Regions from separate parts of the Lichenibacterium dinghuense genome, predicted to be linked through region 2. Evidence: predicted binding sites of a transcription regulator. Region 2 holds the regulator's gene; the other holds the start of a gene.
The links. Region 2 encodes LexA, which represses DNA repair genes until DNA is damaged. Its sites were predicted from a motif close to TGTTCNNNNTGTGTTCNG; they were not measured.

Region 1 (8,692 bases), 790 kb from region 2:
CAGCGCCTCGGCCTGCGGCCCCTTCGGATCGCCCAGCATGACGGGCGGCCGGCCATCCTCGACCAGCGCACCCCAGACCCGTCCGCCCCGCGGCGCCCACAGCACGTCGAGCCGGTCGGTCGCGCAGGCCGCACCGACCTTGCACACGCGGTCGAGCCGGTAGGCCGCGCCCGCGACCGCGACGGTCTTCGCCGGCCCGGCCGCGCCCGCGCCCTGCGTCGCGATGGCGTGCACCCATCCGGGCAGGCTCGGCGCCTTCACGAGGCGCGCGAAATTGCCCTTGTAGGGCTGCAGCGGCAGGACGTCGAAGATGTAGGGATCGGGCTCCGCCGCCGGGGCGGGCTGCGGCGACGGGGGCGCCGCGACGGGGACGGCGGACGCCGTCGCCGCGGTCGGCGCAGCGGGTGCGGGCCGGGCGGCGGGCGGCAGCGCGCCGGACGCCGCTTCGGCCAACGCCCTGGCCTGGGGGTCCTTCGGATGGCCGAGCATCACGACCGGCTTGCCGCCCTCGACCAGCGCGGCCCATACCCTGGCGCCGCGCGGCGCCCACAGCACGTCGAGCGTGTTGCCCGCGCAGGCGTCGACCCTGCACACGCGGTCGAGGCGGTAGGGCGTGCCGCCGACGTCCACGGTTCGGCTCGGTCCGGCGGTGCCGGCGCCCTGCACCGCGATCGCCTTCACCCAGTCCGGCACCGCCCGGTCCTTCACGAGGCGGGCGAAGTTGCCCTTGTAGGGCTGCAGCGCCAGGACGTCGAAGATGTAGGTGTCGGGCTCCGCCGCCCGCGCGACATCCGGCAGGCCGGCGCAGCACAGGCCGAGGAGGAACGCGGACGCGGCGAATCGCATGGAAAACATCTCCGGGCGCGGTTTTGACGCCGCGGAGTGTCGCCGCCGGACGGCTTCGCGGCAAGCGCCGCTGGGCGCCCGCGCTTGCGCCGCACCGGCGATGCGGGCAAACCTGTCCGCCGTGCCGGAGTCCCGCGATCGATGCGTCACCTGTCCCTGCTCGCCGCGCTCGGCGCCGCCGTGGCCCTTCCGCAAGTCGCTCTGGCCGCCGACGCCCCCCTGCCGACCTTCGTCGCCGTCCCGCCGCCGTCCGCGCTCCTGCCCGCCGGCACGGCCGGGGCCGGCGTCGCGGCGCCGCTGGCCGACCCGGAGTCGATCTGGCACGGCCTCTATGTCGGCACGGAGGTGTTCGGCGTCGGCGGGCGCGGCATCAAGGGCGGCTTCGGCGGCGACGTCTACGGAGGCTACGAGCGACTGCTGCAGAACGGGCTGATCGTCGGCGTGCAGGGCGCCACGGGCTACTCGCCGTCCATCTACGGCGGGGCCGGCCTGCGGGGCTTCGACTTCGGCGAGGTGAGCACGCAGGTCGCCTACCCCATGGGCCGGTTCACGCCCTTCGTCGCGGCCGGCCTGATCGTCGCGCGGCCGGTGACGGGGGGCGGCCTCGCCGGCACCGGCAACGACGGCATCAACGAGCTGATGAACGGGTCCGGCAGCCTCTACGCGGCGCCGCGGGTCGGCGCCGGCGTCGCCTACGCGCTGACGCCCAACACCTCCGTGTCCTTCGGCGTCTCGGTCGGGCGCGGCCTCGGGGCGGGCACCGGCTTCCCCTGATCCGCGCTCAGAAGTGGCTGAACGAGGCGCGCGCGAAGCTGCGCGGCGCGCCGTCGCGGCCGCGGAACGAGGCCTCGTCTCCGGCATGGACCCGGCCGACGGCCGTGACCGCCACCCCGGCCGACGCCGCGGCGGCCTCGAAGGCGCGCGCGGCATCCTCGGGCACGCTCGCCAGGATCTCGTAATCGTCGCCGCCCGTCACGGCGACGTCGAAGGCCGAGGGGTCTGAGTCCACGGCGCGGCGCGCCGCCTCCGACAGAGGCACCGATGCGAGCTCGACCGTGGCGCCGGCGCCCGAGGCCCGCATCATCTTGACGAGGTCGCCGACGAAACCGTCCGAAACGTCCATGGCGCCCGACGCGTGCGCCCTCAGGGCATGGCGGAGGGCGAGGCGCGGGCGCGGGTGGAGGTAGCGGTCGAGGAGGTGCTCGCACCACGGGGGCGGCGGGCCGGCGTCGAGCCGCAGCCGGAGCCCGAGCGCGGCGTCGCCCACGGTCCCCGACACGTAGAGCCGGTCGCCGGGCCGCGCGCCGGTGCGGGGCACCATGCGGCCGGCCGGCACCGCGCCGAAGGCCGTGATGGACAGCGTCAGCGGTCCGCCCGCTTTGACGGTGTCGCCGCCGAGCAGCGGACAGCCGTGCGCCGCCGCCTCCGCGCCGAGGCCCCGCGCGAACCCTTCGAGCCAATCCGCCGTCCAGCCGTCGGGCAGCGCCAGCGCCAGGGTGAAGCCGAGCGGGTCGGCGCCCTTGGCGGCGAGGTCCGACAGATTCACCGCGAGCGCCTTGCGGGCGATGCTGCCCGGCGGGTCGTCTGGAAAGAAGTGGCCGCCGGCCACGATCGCATCGACCGTGACCACGACCTCGTGGCCCGGCGGCGGCGCGATCAGGGCGGCGTCGTCCTTGAGGCCCAGCCCGCCCGGCCCGGCGATGGGCGCGAAGAAGCGGGCGATCAGCCCGTCCTCGTCGAGGGATGATGTCATACTCGTCGTCCGATCCGGCCGCGGCGCGGCGCGCCCGCGGCGAAACTAGCGCCCCCGGGCGACGTTGGGGAGGACCGCGCGCCGCGTCGGCGGGCGGCCCCGACCCGAGACCCACCATGCTCCGATCGTCACCCGCCCTGTCCCGTACCCTCGCCCTCGCGGCCCTGCTGGCGGCCGTGGCCGGCCCGGCCGGTGCGGCCGAGTTCCGCTCGGTTCAGGGGGTGCGACCCGGCCACGTGGCCTGGGTCTATCGGCAGCCGGACGCCGCCAGCGCGCGGGTCGCGTATCTTCGGGCCGGCGCCTCTCACATCCGCACAACGGGCTGCCGCAAGCTGGCCGCCGGCGGCTGGTGCCACGTCACCGTCCGCGGCACGCGCGGCTGGGTGCAGGACCGCTTCCTGCGCGTTGGCAGCGGGGTGATGAGCGGCTGAGGCGACAGCCGATCACAGGTTCTCCACCTGCGTCACCCCCGCCAGCACGCGCAGCGCGTTGGCGACTTCGGGCGACACGGCGTAGCGCTCGCGCAGGCGCACCTCCACCTCGCGCTTGCCGCCGTCCGACGGCACCAGGAACGACACCTCTCCGTCGCCGCGCCGCCCGAGCGCGCCGACGATGCCCGGGATGGGCCCCGCGTCGCGCAGGTGGATGCGCAGCCCCTTGCCGATCCGGCAGGCGGCCTGCTCCAGTCCCTCCGCCTTGACGATGCGGACCCGCACCTCGTCGCCCTCGGCCGAGGCCTGGACGTCGAGCAGCACGGCGTTGCCCTTCTCGAACAGGTCGCGGTGGGTGTTCAGCGTCTCCTGGAACATGATCGCCTCGTACTGCCCCGTCGGGTCCGACAGGTTGACGATGCCGATCTTGTTGCCGGACTTGGTGCGGCGCTCCTGCCGGTCGAGCACGGTGGCGGCGAGCCGCGCGCCGCTCTTGCCGGCCTTGACGTCGCGGGCGAAGCTCGCCCACCGCTCGACCTTAAGCCGGTCGAGCACGCGGCCGTAGTCGTCGAGCGGGTGGCCGGACAGGAAAAAGCCGATCGCGTCGAACTCGCGCTTGAGGCGCTGCGCGGCCGGCCACGACCGGGAGCGGTCGAGCCTGAGGCTCGCGGCCTCGTCGCCGCCGCCGAACAGCGCGCTCTGGCCGGCCTGCCGCTCGCCGTGGAGGCGGTTGGCCTCGGCCAGCATGGACTCGATGCCGCCGAACACCACGGCGCGGTCGGCCTCGAGCTCGTCGAAGGCGCCGGCGGCGGCGAGGCTCTCCAGCACCTTCTTGTTGACCTCGCGCGGGTTGATGCGCGCCGCGAAGTCGCCGAGCGAGGCGAAGGGCTTCGCCCCCCGCGCCCGCACGATGGCGGCGACCTGCCCCTCGCCGGCGCCCTTCACGGCGGACAGCGCGTAGCGGATGGTGCGCTTTTCGGCGTTCACCTCGAAGTCGACGCCCGACAGGTTCACGGAGGGCGGCTCCACCGTGATCTTCAGCCGCTGCGCCTCCTGCCTGAATTCGGAGAGCTTGTCGGTGTTGGCCTTGTCGAGCGTCATCGAGGCGGCGAGGAACTCGACCGGGTAGTTCGCCTTGAGGTAGGCGGTCTGGTAGGAGATCAGCGCGTAAGCGGCGGCGTGGCTCTTGTTGAAGCCGTAGTCGGCAAACTTGGCGAGCAGGTCGAAGATCTCGTCCGCCTTGGCGCGCGGGATGTCGTTCTTGACCGCGCCCTCGACGAAGCGGTCGCGCTGGGCGTCCATCTCCGCCTTGATCTTCTTGCCCATGGCGCGGCGCAGCATGTCAGCCTCGCCGAGCGAGTAGCCCGACAGGGTCTGCGCGGCCTGCATCACTTGCTCCTGGTAGATGATGACGCCGAAGGTTTCGCGCAACACCGGCTCCAGCTTGGGGTGCGGGTATTCGGGCTGCTCCTCGCCGAGCTTGCGGGCGCAGTAGACCGGGATGTTGGCCATGGGGCCGGGGCGGTAGAGCGCCACGAGGGCGATGATGTCCTCCAGCCGGTCGGCGCGCATCTCGGCCAGGGCCTTGCGCATGCCGACCGACTCCACCTGGAACACCCCCACGGTCTCGCCGCGCCCGAGCATCTGGTACGACGGGCCGTCGTCGAGCGGGATCGACGAGATGTCGACCGCGATGCCGCGCTGCGCGATCAGCTTCAGGCAGGTGTCGATCACGGTCAGCGTTTTGAGGCCCAGGAAGTCGAACTTCACGAGGCCGGCCGGCTCCACCCACTTCATGTTGAACTGGGTGGCCGGCATGTCGGACTTGGGGTCCTTGTAGAGCGGCACGAGTTCGTGCAGCGGCCGGTCCCCGATGACGATGCCGGCCGCGTGGGTCGAGGCGTTGGAGTAGAGCCCCTCCAGCTTGCGCGAGATGCCGAGCAGCTTCTCGACCTTCTCGTCCTCCTGAGCGGCCTCCTGCAGGCGCGGCTCGCCCTCGATCGCCTGCTCCAGCGTCACGGGGTTGGCGGGATTCTGCGGCACGAGCTTGGCGAGCTTGTCGACCTGCCCGAGCGGCATCTCCAGCACGCGGCCGACGTTGCGCAGCACGCCGCGCGCCAGGAACGAGCCGAAGGTGACGATCTGCGCCACCCGGTCGAGCCCGTAGCGGTGGCGCACGTACTGGATCACCTCCTCGCGCCGCGTCTGGCAGAAGTCGACGTCGAAGTCCGGCATCGAGATGCGCTCGGGGTTCAGGAACCGCTCGAACAGCAGCGCGAAGCGCATCGGGTCGATGTCGGTGATCGTCAGCGCGTAGGCGACGAGCGAGCCCGCGCCCGAGCCGCGGCCGGGGCCGACCGGGATGTCGTGGGCCTTGGCCCATTTGATGAAGTCCGACACGATCAGGAAGTAGCCCGGGAACTTCATGCGGGCGATGATGTCGAGCTCGAAGGCGAGCCGCGTCCGGTAGTCCTCCTCGCCGAAGCCCGGCGCCGGGCCGTGGGCGGCGAGCCGCGCTTCCAGCCCCGCGATCGACTGCTCGCGCAGGGCCGTCTCGGCGTCGAGCACGTTGCCGGCCTCGTCCGTGTAGTTCGGCAGGATGGGCTTGCGGGTGCGCGGGCGGTAGGAGCAGCGGCGCGCGATCTCGACCGTGTTGGCGGTCGCCTCCGGCAGGTCGGCGAAGAGCTTGACCATCTCGGCCCGCGTGCGGAAGCGGTGCTCGGTGGTGAGCTGGCGCCGGTCCGGCGTGCCGAGCACCTGCCCTTCCGCGATGCAGATCAGCGCGTCGTGGGCCTCGTGGTCCGCCACGGCGGCGAAGAAGGGCTCGTTGGTGGCCACCAGCCGCAGCCCCTTGTCGTAGGCGAGGGCGACGAGCTGGCCTTCGAGCCGGCGCTCCTCGGGCAGGCCGTGGCGCTGCAGCTCGACGTAGACGTCGCCCGCGCCGAACTCCGCCACGAGCCGGTCGAGCCGGGCGGTCGCGGCCTCGGGCTTGTTGGCGGCCAGCACGCGGTCGATCGCCCCGTTGGGGCCGCCCGTCAGCAGGATCAACCCCTCGGTGCCGCCCACCAGCCGGTCGAAGGCGATGTGGGGCTCGTCGCCGGGCTCGGGACGGGTGAAGGCCTCGGAGGCGAGGCGCATGATGTTGGTGTAGCCCGCCTCCGTGCAGGCCAGGACCACCACCGAGCCGCGCGCCTGCCGATGGAGGTCGCGGCCGAACAGCGCGCCGTCGCCGAAGTCCACTGTGAGCTGGATGCCGGTGATGGGCTGCACGCCCTCCTTCGACATCTTCTCGGAGAATTCCAGCGCGCCGAACAGGTTGTTGGTGTCGGTGATGGCGAGCGCCGGCATGGCGTCCGCCGCGGCCAGCTTGGTCAGCTTGGCGATTGTCAGCGCGCCTTCCCGCAGCGAGAACGAGGTGTGGACGTGCAGGTGGACGAAGCCGGGCCCTTCGGTCGTCGTCATGGTCTCGGCTCCTCAGCGTCGGGCCGACGTCGTGACTCCGCGAAGGCCGCGAGTCGAGTCGGTCCCCTCGCCTATGGACCGGATAGGTTGACGCTCCCCCGCGCTCACCAGCGCGCCAGCAGGGCGACGAAGCACAGGAAGGCGGCGAGGAACGCGAGTTCGATCGCGTCGGCGGCCAAGCGTCGCAACATGGATCGTGTCTCCTGCCGGGATCGGCGGAGGCAGCTTCGTTCTTGTTTTGTTCTAAATCAACGGCCCCGTGGACGGCGGGCGGGCCGCCACCCGACAGGGTTAACGAAAGCTTGACGACCCCGGCGAAAGCGCCCGCCGGGGCCGCCGCATCCGCTCAGCGGCAGACGCGGTGGGGGAGCGGCAGGAGCACCGTGCGGCACACCACCGGGCGGCGGACGATCGGCGCGAAGGGGCGCACGAAGGGGCGGTTCGGGCGGCAACCGAGGAAGGGGCCGCGGTGGAAGCCCGGGCCGCAGCCGCCGGCCACCAGCGTCACGCCGGCGGCGGCGGAGGCCGCGGGGGCGATCGGCATGGCTTCGGCGGACAGCGGCAGGGCCGCGAACAGGGCGGCCGCGGCGGCGGCGAGCTTGATGGTCTTGCTCATGGGCTCAGCTTCCTCGGATCTGGTGGGCCGGAGCGGCGGGCGCGCCGCCGGGGCGGGCCTGACTATACCGGAGAGCCTGCACGTTCGGTGAACAGGCGATCGCCGCGGTTCCGCCGCCGCGCCGCCATCGTGGCCCGACGTTTCGTCGCAGTTTCGGGGCCGGAAGCGGCGGCGGCCTGCCGAAGCCGCGCCCTTTCATGGCCACAGCCTGGACTCGTTGCCCTGATTCGGGCAGGCACAAGGGAGAGATGACGGAGCTGCGGTCGCAGCCCGCGGCCGAGCGGGGCCGCTGAGACGAGAAGAAAGAAAGGTCGATCATGACGGTAGCCGAATGTGCGGCGGGCTTCTCCGTCCTGATGACGGGCGCGCAGCTCTTCAGCACCGGCGTTGCGGCCGTCCGATGCCGCGAGATCCCCGCCCCCTTCCCGGTGCCCGACCCGGCGCCGCCCGTCAGCCTGATGCGCCCGGTGCGCGGCATGGACAACTTCGAGGAGGAGACGCTCCGCTCCTCGTTCCTGCTCGACTACCCGAACTACGAGCTGCTGTTCTGCTGCGAGGAGCCGGACGACCCGGTGCTGCCCCTGGTCCGGCGCCTGATCGCCGCCCATCCCGGCGTGCCGAGCCGCATCCTGATCGGCCGCGACGACATCAGCCCGAACCCCAAGCTCAACAACTGCGTCAAGGGCTGGCACGGCGCCGCCCACGACTGGATCATCATGGCGGATTCCAACGTCCTGATGCCGCGCGACTACATCCAGCGCCTGCTCAAGCGCTACACGAAGGACACGGGCCTCGTGTGCTCGACGCCTATCGGCTCGCGGCCGCGGAGCTTCTGGGCCGAGGTGGAGTGCGGCTTCCTCAACACCCTGCAGGCGCGCTGGCAATATGCCGCCGAGGCCATCGGCTTTGGCTTCGCCCAGGGCAAGTCCATGCTCTGGCACAAGCCGGTGCTGGAGGAGCACGGCTCCATCGAGGCGCTGGGGCTGGAGATCGCCGAGGACGCCGCCGCCACCAAGCTCGTGCGGCGCCAGGGGTTGCGGGTCGGCCTCGCCGACAACCCCTTCGAGCAGCCGCTCGGGGTCAGGACCTTCGCCGAGGTGTGGGGGCGCCAGCTCCGCTGGGCGCGGCTGCGGCGCGTGACCTTCCTGCCCTTCTTCCTCTTGGAGGTCTTCACCGGCTGCGTGTTCCCGTCGCTCGCCGCGGCCTTCGCGGCCTCGGTCTACGGGCTCGATCCGGTCCTCGTCGGCGTGGCCGTGGCGACGCTGTGGATGGCCTCCGAGGCGGTGCTGGCCTGGTCGGCGGGCTGGCGCATGTTCTGGGCGTCGCCCTTCATCTGGCTGTTCCGCGACTGCATGCTGCCGTTCCTGTTCACCACGGCGCTGCTGACCGACGACTTCGTGTGGCGCGGCAACGCCATGACGGTGAAGGAGGAGCCCGCCAAGGTGGGCTGAAGGTCGTGGTCGGGCTCCTGCGCTTCGCCCCCTCCGGCCGCGTGCCCAACAGCGCGCTGCCGGTGCTGGTGCACCGCGCCGCCCTGCCGGCCGACGCCGTGGCGGGCGCCCATGAGGCCCTGTTCGCCCGCCA
Region 2 (8,692 bases):
GACCAGGAGGCCAAGATCACCCGCGGCGCGGACGTGCTGATCGCCACGCCGGGACGCCTCCTCGACTTCGCCGAGCGCGGCAAGCTGCTGCTCACCGGCATCGAGATCCTGGTCATCGACGAGGCGGACCGCATGCTCGACATGGGCTTCATCCCGGACATCGAGAAGATCTGCAAGCTCGTGCCGTTCACGCGGCAGACGCTGTTCTTCTCGGCCACGATGCCGCCGGAGATCACGCGCCTCACCGAGGCGTTCCTGCACGACCCCGCCCGCATCGAGGTGGCCCGCCCGTCCTCGACGGCGGCGAGCGTGACGCAGTCGCTCGTGGCCTCGGCGCCCGGCCCCGCCAAGCGCGAGGTCCTGCGCCGCCTGCTGCGCGGCGCCGAGGACCTCACCAACGCGATCATCTTCTCCAACCGCAAGCGCGACGTCGCGCTGCTGACGAAGTCGCTGGAGAAGCACGGCTTCTCGGTGGGCTGCCTCCACGGCGACATGGACCAGCGCTCGCGCATGGTGTCGCTCGACGCCTTCCGCAACAACAAGGTGTCGCTGCTGGTCTGCTCCGACGTCGCGGCCCGCGGCCTCGACATCCCGATGGTCAGCCACGTCTACAACTTCGACGTCCCGACCCACGCCGAGGACTACGTCCACCGCATCGGCCGCACGGGCCGCGCGGGCCGCAGCGGCACCGCGGTCTCGATCGTCACCAAGGCCGACCAGCGCTACATCGACGACATCGAGAAGCTGATCCAGAAGAAGATCGACTGGCAGGGCGCGACGCTCGACCAGGTGGCCGACGCCGAGCCGGCCGTCGAGGACGAAGATGAGGGCGGCTCGCGCGACCGGCGCTCGCGCCGCGCGGGCGGACGCGGCGAGGGCCGGCCCTCCGAGTCGCGCGGCGGCCGCCGCGGCGAGAACCGCGGGCGGAGCGACGGCCGGGAGCCGACGCGCGAGCGCACCGAGCGCGCTTCGGCCGACGCCGGCCCGACGCTGGCGCCCCCGCCCAGTTCCTCGACGCGCCGCAGCGAGTCCGCCTCGGCCCCGCGCTCGCGCGACGAGCGCCCGGCCGGCCGCGGCTTCGACCGGCGCCATCGCTCGGACGAGGACGACGACGTCGTGATCGGCCTCGGCGACCACGTCCCCTCGTTCCTGCTGCGCCCGGTGCGGATCAAGGCCGGCACCGACGCCTGAGGCGGGGCGCTTCCGAAATTGTCACGAGGGGGGCGGAGCAGAAACCTGCTCCGCCCCCCTTGTCATTCCGGATCGAATCCGGCATACATCCCTCGTCGCCGCAGCGACATGGATGCGGGTGTAGCTCAGTGGTAGAGCACAACCTTGCCAAGGTTGGGGTCGAGGGTTCGAATCCCTTCGCCCGCTCCAGATCAGCTCGCGACAGTTCTTTCCGACTCCGAACGCTCTGCCGCTTGGTCGGCTCAAGTCGATTGGGCATCAGCGATCGCCGGATCGGGTCGGACGCTCTCCCTGTGGACAGGCGACGATCTCCCAGGCCGATGCGCGCCGCGCCTCACACGCCCCACTTGCAGAACGCATCAAGAACACATATCACGTTCTTGTTTTGTTTTGACGCCCGTCGAGGCGGAGCCGCATCGGCATTCCGGATCGAGCGTGCGCTGGGAGAGTCCGCCCATGCTGACCGAAAAGCAGAGTGAACTGCTCCGCTTCATCCATGCCCGACTGCAGAAGACCGGCGTGCCGCCCTCCTTCGACGAGATGAAGGACGCGCTGGACCTGAAGTCCAAGTCCGGCATTCACCGCCTCATCATGGCCCTTGAGGAGCGCGGCTTCATCCGTCGCCTGCCGAACCGCGCCCGCGCGCTGGAGGTGCTGCGCCTGCCCGAGCAGGTCGCCGCCGAGGCCGCCAAGCCGAAGGGCCTCACGCTGCTGAAGGGCGGCAAGCCCGCGCCGAAGCCGCGGGCCGAGCCTTCGCGCGACCTCCCCGGCGCCTTCGAGATCCCCGTGATGGGCCGGATCGCCGCCGGCACGCCGATCTCGGCCATCCAGACGCAGAGCCACACGATTTCGATGTCGGCCGACTTCCTGGCCTCGGGCGAGCATTTCGCGCTCGAAGTGCGCGGCGACTCGATGATCGAGGCCGGCATCCTCGACAACGACACGGTGGTGATCCGCCGCCAGGACACGGCCAACACAGGCGACATCGTGGTGGCGCTGGTCGACGACGAGGAAGCCACGCTGAAGCGCCTGCGCCGCCGCGGAGCTTCGGTGGCGCTGGAGCCCGCCAACGCCGCCTACGAGACTCGCATCTTCGGGCCCGAGCGTGTCAAGGTGCAGGGCGTGCTGGTGAGCCTGTTCCGCCGCTACTGACCGCGCTCTCGACGGGCCGGGACCGGCCCGTCAGCGCCAGTGCTGCCCCACCCAGGGCACGGGCGGCAGCGATCGGTAGAACTTCTTATACCACTTGGCTGGCCAGCGCCCCGCCATGGCCTCGTCGGGCCGGGGATGGCCCGTGAAGACCACCACGCGCGCCTCGTCGGGCAGCGCCGGCGCCCGGAACAGGTAGAGCGGCCAGGGCGGCAGCAGCCTGTGCTTGAAGCTCGGGCACCAGGGCTCCGGCCAGAAGGCGACGGCCAGGCGCGACGCCTTGGTGACGTAGATCTGCTCGTTGTCGAAGCGATGCGACATCGCCACCGCGTCGTTCTCGAAGTCCGACACGAGATGCGCCGCCGAGCCGGCGCGGAACCGCATCACCGACGAGTTGCCGATGCCCTCGCGCCGCCCCTGCGTGGGGTTGCGCACCAGCACGAGCTTGCCCGGCTCGTGGTCGAACAGCGCGTCGAGCGACCCCGTCACCAGGATGTCGAGGTCGAGGAACAGGAGGTCGCCGCTGAGCCCCCCGAGATCGGCGGCCCAGAGCGCAAGCTTGCGCCACGGACCGGGCTTCAGACCCTGCGGCAGGTGGATCGAGGGGATCGGCTTCGCCTCGATCGCGGGGTCGAGCCCATCGATCGGGTCCGTGAAGGCGACGAAGCGCGTCGGCCGCGCCACGTTGCGCATCACGGCGCGGTGGAGCCGGTTGACGTAGTCGGCCCCGTACTCGCTCCCCCAGCGGATGCAGACGACGGTCTGCACGGCCCCTGCCCTGTCCCGCCGCCTCAGGCCCCGTGCGGCGACACCACGCCGTCGGGCTCCGCGGCCGGCTTCGGCGCCGGGGCGGCCGGCGCCGCGGTCGAGCGGATGTGGAGCTCGCGCAGTTGCTTCGGGGTCGCGGGCGCGGGCGCCCCCATCAACAGGTCCTCGCAGCGCTGGTTCATCGGGAACAGCACGATCTCGCGCAGGTTCTCCTCGTCGGCCAGCAGCATGACGATGCGGTCGACGCCCGGCGCGATGCCGCCGTGGGGCGGCGCGCCGTACTGGAAGGCGCGGTACATGCCGCCGAACCGCTCCTCCAGCACCGCCTCGTCGTAGCCCGCGATGGCGAAGGCCTTGCGCATCACGTCGGGGCGGTGGTTGCGGATGGCGCCGGACGACAGCTCGATGCCGTTGCACACGATGTCGTACTGGTAGGCCTTGATGGTGAGCGGGTCCTGCCCCTCCAGCGCGTCGAGGCCGCCCTGCGGCATCGAGAAGGGGTTGTGGGAGAAGTCGACCTTCTTCTCCTCCTCGTTCCACTCGTACATCGGGAAGTCGACGATCCAGCAGAGCTCGAAGCGGTCCTCGTCGACGAGCTTCAGCTCGCGCCCGATGCGGGTGCGGGCGAGGCCGGCGAGGCGGGCCGCCTTGGCTTCCACGTCGGCGGCGAAGAACACGGCGTCGCCGGGCCCCACCTTGGCGGCCGAGCAGATGCGCGCCAGCACGTCGGCGGGGATGAACTTGGCGATCGGCCCCTTGCCCACCACGGCGCCCGCCTCGTCGGCGTCGAGCACCACGTAGCCGAGGCCGGCCGATCCCTCGCCGCGCGCCCAGTCGTTCAGCTTGTCGAAGAAGCTCCGCGGCTGCGCCCCGGCGCCCGGCGCCGGGATCGCGCGCACCACGCCGCCCTTGTCGATCACGCCCTTGAAGGCCTTGAAGGTCACGCTCTCGTCGGCGAACTCGCGGCTCACGTCGGCGATGCGCAGCGGGTTGCGCAGGTCCGGCTTGTCGTTGCCGTAGAGCAGCATCGACTCGGCATAGGGGATGCGCGTGAACTTCTGCGTGACGGGCCGGCCGCGGCCGAACTCCTCGAAGATGCCGCGCAGCACGGGCTCCACCGTGTCGAACACGTCGTCCTGCGTCACGAAGCTCATCTCGATGTCGAGCTGGTAGAACTCGCCGGGCGAGCGGTCCGCGCGGGCGTCCTCGTCGCGGAAGCAGGGCGCGATCTGGAAGTAGCGGTCGAAGCCCGCCACCATGATGAGCTGCTTAAACTGCTGCGGCGCCTGCGGCAGCGCGTAGAACTTGCCGGGGTGCACGCGGCTCGGCACGAGGTAGTCGCGCGCGCCCTCGGGCGAGGAGGCGGTCAGGATCGGCGTCTGGAACTCGGTGAAGCCCTGCCCCTTCATGCGGGTGCGCAGGCTGTCGATGACGCGCGAGCGCAGGATGATGTTGTTGTGCAGCCGCTCGCGGCGCAGGTCGAGGAAGCGGTACTTGAGCCGGATCTCCTCCGGGTAGTCCTGCTCGCCCGCGACCGGCAGCGGCAGCTCGGCGGCGGGGCCCAGCACCTCGATCTCGGCGGCGTAGAGCTCGACGTGGCCCGTGGCCATGTCGGCGTTCTCGGTGCCGGCCGGGCGGCGGCGCACGGGGCCGTCGACGCGCACGACCCACTCGGAACGCAGCTTCTCTGCCTGCGCGAAGGCCGGCGAGTCGGGGTCGATCACCACCTGCGTGGTGCCGTAATGGTCGCGCAGGTCGATGAACAGCACGCCGCCGTGGTCGCGGATGCGGTTGCACCAGCCCGCCAGCCGCACGTCGGCACCGATCTCGGCTTCGCTGAGGGCGCCGCAGGTGTGGGTGCGGTAGCGGTGCATGATGGCTGACTCTCGAAGCTCGGAAGACCGGGGCGCGCGGGGCTCCGCGGACGTGCCGGCTTTGTCTTGAAAAGCGACAGGCTTGTCAAAGGGCCGGGCGCGCGCTCTTTCGTTGCGACGATTGCGGCAGATCGTTGACTCATCCCCGGCCAGGCGCTCGCAACGCGCGCGCGCTTGCTCTATGGGAGCCGGATGACGCTGATCACCACCACAGAAGAGCTCGCCGCCGTCTGCCGCCGCTTGGCGCGCCACCCCTTCGTGACCGTGGACACGGAGTTCCTGCGCGAGACGACCTTCTGGCCGAAGCTCTGCGTGCTGCAGCTCGCCTCCGACGAGGAGGCCGTGGCGGTGGACGCGCTGGCGCCCGACATCGACCTGATCCCCTTCCTCGACCTCATGGCCGACCGCAACGTCGTCAAGGTGTTCCACGCCGCCCGGCAGGACCTGGAGATCGTGTGGAAGATGTCCGGCCGCCTGCCCGAGCCGCTGTTCGACACGCAGGTGGCCGCCATGGTGTGCGGCTTCGGCGACCAGGTGTCCTATTCCGAACTCTGCCAGACGCTGTGCCGGGTGACGATCGACAAGTCGTCCCGCTTCACCGACTGGGCGCGCCGCCCGCTGACCTCCGCGCAGGTCACCTACGCGCTGGCCGACGTCACGCACCTGCGCGACATCTACCGCACCCTGGTGAAGAAGCTCGAAGCCTCCAAGCGCACCGGCTGGCTCGCCGACGAGATGCGGACGCTGCTGTCGCCCGCCACCTACGAGCAGCATCCGGACCAGGCCTGGGAGCGGTTCCGCTCCAAGCTCCGGAAGCCGCGCGACCTCGCGGTGATGATGGACCTCGCCGCGTGGCGCGAGAGCGAGGCGCAGGCCCGCGACGTGCCGCGCTCGCGCATCCTCAAGGACGACGCCATGATCGAGGTCGCGACGGCGGCGCCCCGCTCGGTCGACGCGCTCGCCGACCTGCGCGCCGTCCCGCGCGGCATGGACAAGTCCCGCCTCGGGCCGGACATGATCGCGGCCGTCGAGCGCGGCCTCGCCCGCGACCCGAAGGCCCTGCCCCGGCTCGACCGCGACCGGCGCGGCAACGGGGGCGGCGGAGGGGGCGGCAGCGGCGCCACGGTGGAGCTGCTGAAGGTGCTGCTGCGGCAGGTCGCCGAGGCGCACGGGGTCGCGGCCAAGCTCATCGCCAACGTCGAGGACCTCGAAGCCATCGCGGGCAACGACGAGGCCGACGTACCGGCGCTCGAAGGCTGGCGCCGCGCCATGTTCGGCGCCAAGGCGCTCGACCTCAAGAACGGGCGCCTCGCCCTCACGGTCGAGGCCGGCAGGGTGATCGCGCTGGAATGGCAGGACGGCGAGAAGCCGGAGGATTGAGCGGCCCCCTGCCCGGATCGGCGGGCCGGCATCAGGATTTCGCGGGTCCCAGCAGGCCGGCCAGCACGTCGCGCATGGTTCGGGGCCGGCGCTCGAGGAGCCGCCCCAGCGCCGGGTCGGTCGCGGCGAAGTCGCCGCGGCGGGCGGCGCGGTACATGGCGAGCAACGCGTCCGCCATGGGCGCGGGCACGCCGCGGGCGACCGCTCCCTCCCGCCACGCGTCGTCCGTCTCCACCACGCGCCTGACCTCGCGCCCGGTGATCTCGGACGCGATGGCGGCGAGATCCGCCATGGTGAAGGCCTCCGGCGCGATCAGCGGGGGCGTCACGCCGTCGAAGCGGCCCTCGCCGGCCAGGATCGCGGCATCCGCCTCAGCCAGGTCCGCGCGCGCCGTCCAGCTCACGGGGCCATCCTCAGGTGCCCGGATCTCCCCGAGGTCGAAGCCGCGGCCGATCAGGTGCAGGGCGCTCTCGGCGTAGAAGCCGTGGCGCAGCGCGGTGAACGGGCCTCCCCCGGCCAGGACCGCCTCCGCGGCGAAGTGATCGCTGAACGGGGACGCGGCATGGGTGCCCATGTGGCTGGTGTAGAGCACGCGCCCCGCCCCCGCGGCGCGGGCCGCGTCGATGGCCTCACGGTGGAGGCGCCGTCCTTCCTCGCCGAGGCGGTCGACGGACACGATCAGCACCTGCTCGGCGCCCGAGAAGGCGGCGAGGAGGCTCGCGGGATCGGCGAAATCGGCCGCCCGGACCGCGACGCCGCGCGCCGCCAGGGCTTCGGCGCGGGCGGGTTCGCGCACCGCGGCGGCGATCTTCGACGGAGGCACCCGCGTCGTCAGCGCCTCGACGACGCCGCGCCCGAGATGCCCGTTCGCTCCGGTGACGACGATCATCGGTTTCTCACTCCCGCAACGATCCCGCGACGGTCAGCCGACCGTCACTTCCGCCTCGCGCCCGACCAGCTTGGCGATCTGCCGCAGCCGGCCGACGCAGCGCTCGCTGGCGAGGTCGGCGAAGTCGGCCGGCAGCGCCAGCGTCACGCGCGCCTTGGAGCAGCGCAGCGCCGTGCGCGGCAGCACGCCCCCCATGGCGGCCGACACGAGGTAGGCCACCCGCAACACGGCGCCGAGCAGCCGCGCCCGCTCCAGCCGCCCCGGCGTCAGCAGCGCGCGCAACCCCACGCCGGCCTCGACCTCCCCCCCGTGCCGATAGGCGACCGTCAGGGCCAGGAAGGCCCGGCCCGGGTGATCGACGCCCGAGAAGGCGCCGTTGGCGATGGCGCTGAGCGCGTGGTCGCCGCGGTGGTCCGGATGCGCCCGCCAGGCGATGTCGGCCATGAGGCAGGCGGCGTGGCGGAGGCGGGTCTCGTCCGCGGTCTCGGGCAGACCGGCCGCGGCGTAGAATCGGTCCGTCCAGGCGCACAGGTCCGGCCCGTGGCCGGGGTCGCGCGCGTGGCGGTCGTTGATCTCGCGGGCCGCGGCGAAGAGCGGGTCCTCGGCCCGCGTCCCCCGGTCCAGCGCCTCGAACAGCAGCCCCTCGCGCACGCCCGAGGCCGAGATCACCACCTCGCGCGGGCGGCCGAGGCGGACCACCTCCTCCAGCACCGCCGCCCCGTAGGCGAGGAGCGGCCGCCGCGCGGAGGCCACCGCGGCCAGGGCCGCGAGATCGTCGGCGTCGATCCGCTCGGCGAGCGGGCCGAGGCCGAGCGCCTCGGCGGCCGGCATGGCGTAGCCGTGCATGACGTTGAGCGGGTAGTTGCGGGCGCGCATGTGCAGCTTCGCCAGGGCCCGCCAGGTGCCGCCGACCGCGTAGAAGGTGCGGCCTTCGAGCACCCGGATCGGCTGCGCCTTCAGCAGCGCGTCGCGGGCGATCCTGGCCGCGCGCTTGGGCGAGCCGCGGCTCGCGTCGAGCAGCGCGAGGCCGCCGAGCGGCAGCGACACGCCGCGCCCGACCGTGGCGCCCCGCACGTCGACGAGTTCGAGCGAACCGCCGCCCATGTCACCCACCACGCCGTCGGCGCCATGGAAGCCCGACGACACGCCGAGCGCCGACAGCTCCGCCTCGCGCGGGCCGCCGATCAGCTCGATGTCGGCGCCGAGGGCCGCGGAGGCGGCGTCGAGAAAGGCCGAGCCGTTGCGCGCGTCGCGCGCCGCCGCCGTGGCCAGCACGCGCAGCTCGCCGACGCCGAGGTTGCGGCACAGGACCTTGAAGTTGCGCAGCGCCGCCAGCGCGCGGTCCATGGCGTCCGCGCCGAGCAGGCCCGTGGTGGCGACGCCGCGGCCGAGGCCGCACAGGACCTTCTCGTTGAAGATCGGGGTCGGCGAGCGGGACAGG

Region 1: a site for LexA is predicted at 6,721-6,738, ahead of dnaE (DNA polymerase III subunit alpha). Genes of this name have one in related genera too.

Annotation. Positions count from the first base shown of each region.
Region 1 is NZ_JAJLMN010000001.1:5,089,205-5,097,896, reverse strand. It holds gene L7N97_RS24470 (Ivy family c-type lysozyme inhibitor) at 1-846, opposite strand, end outside; gene L7N97_RS24465 (hypothetical protein) at 988-1,620, shown strand; gene thiL (thiamine-phosphate kinase) at 1,628-2,599, opposite strand; gene L7N97_RS24455 (SH3 domain-containing protein) at 2,716-3,030, shown strand; gene dnaE (DNA polymerase III subunit alpha) at 3,043-6,492, opposite strand; gene L7N97_RS24445 (GCG_CRPN prefix-to-repeats domain-containing protein) at 6,839-7,108, opposite strand; gene L7N97_RS24440 (ceramide glucosyltransferase) at 7,426-8,559, shown strand; gene L7N97_RS24435 (cupin) at 8,565-8,692, shown strand, end outside.
Region 2 is NZ_JAJLMN010000001.1:4,303,464-4,312,155, reverse strand. It holds gene L7N97_RS20530 (DEAD/DEAH box helicase) at 1-1,191, shown strand, start outside; tRNA gene L7N97_RS20525 (tRNA-Gly) at 1,306-1,380, shown strand; gene lexA (transcriptional repressor LexA) at 1,648-2,343, shown strand; gene L7N97_RS20515 (hypothetical protein) at 2,374-3,108, opposite strand; gene aspS (aspartate--tRNA ligase) at 3,132-4,982, opposite strand; gene rnd (ribonuclease D) at 5,175-6,362, shown strand; gene L7N97_RS20500 (NmrA family NAD(P)-binding protein) at 6,394-7,251, opposite strand; gene L7N97_RS20495 (Ppx/GppA family phosphatase) at 7,285-8,692, opposite strand, start outside.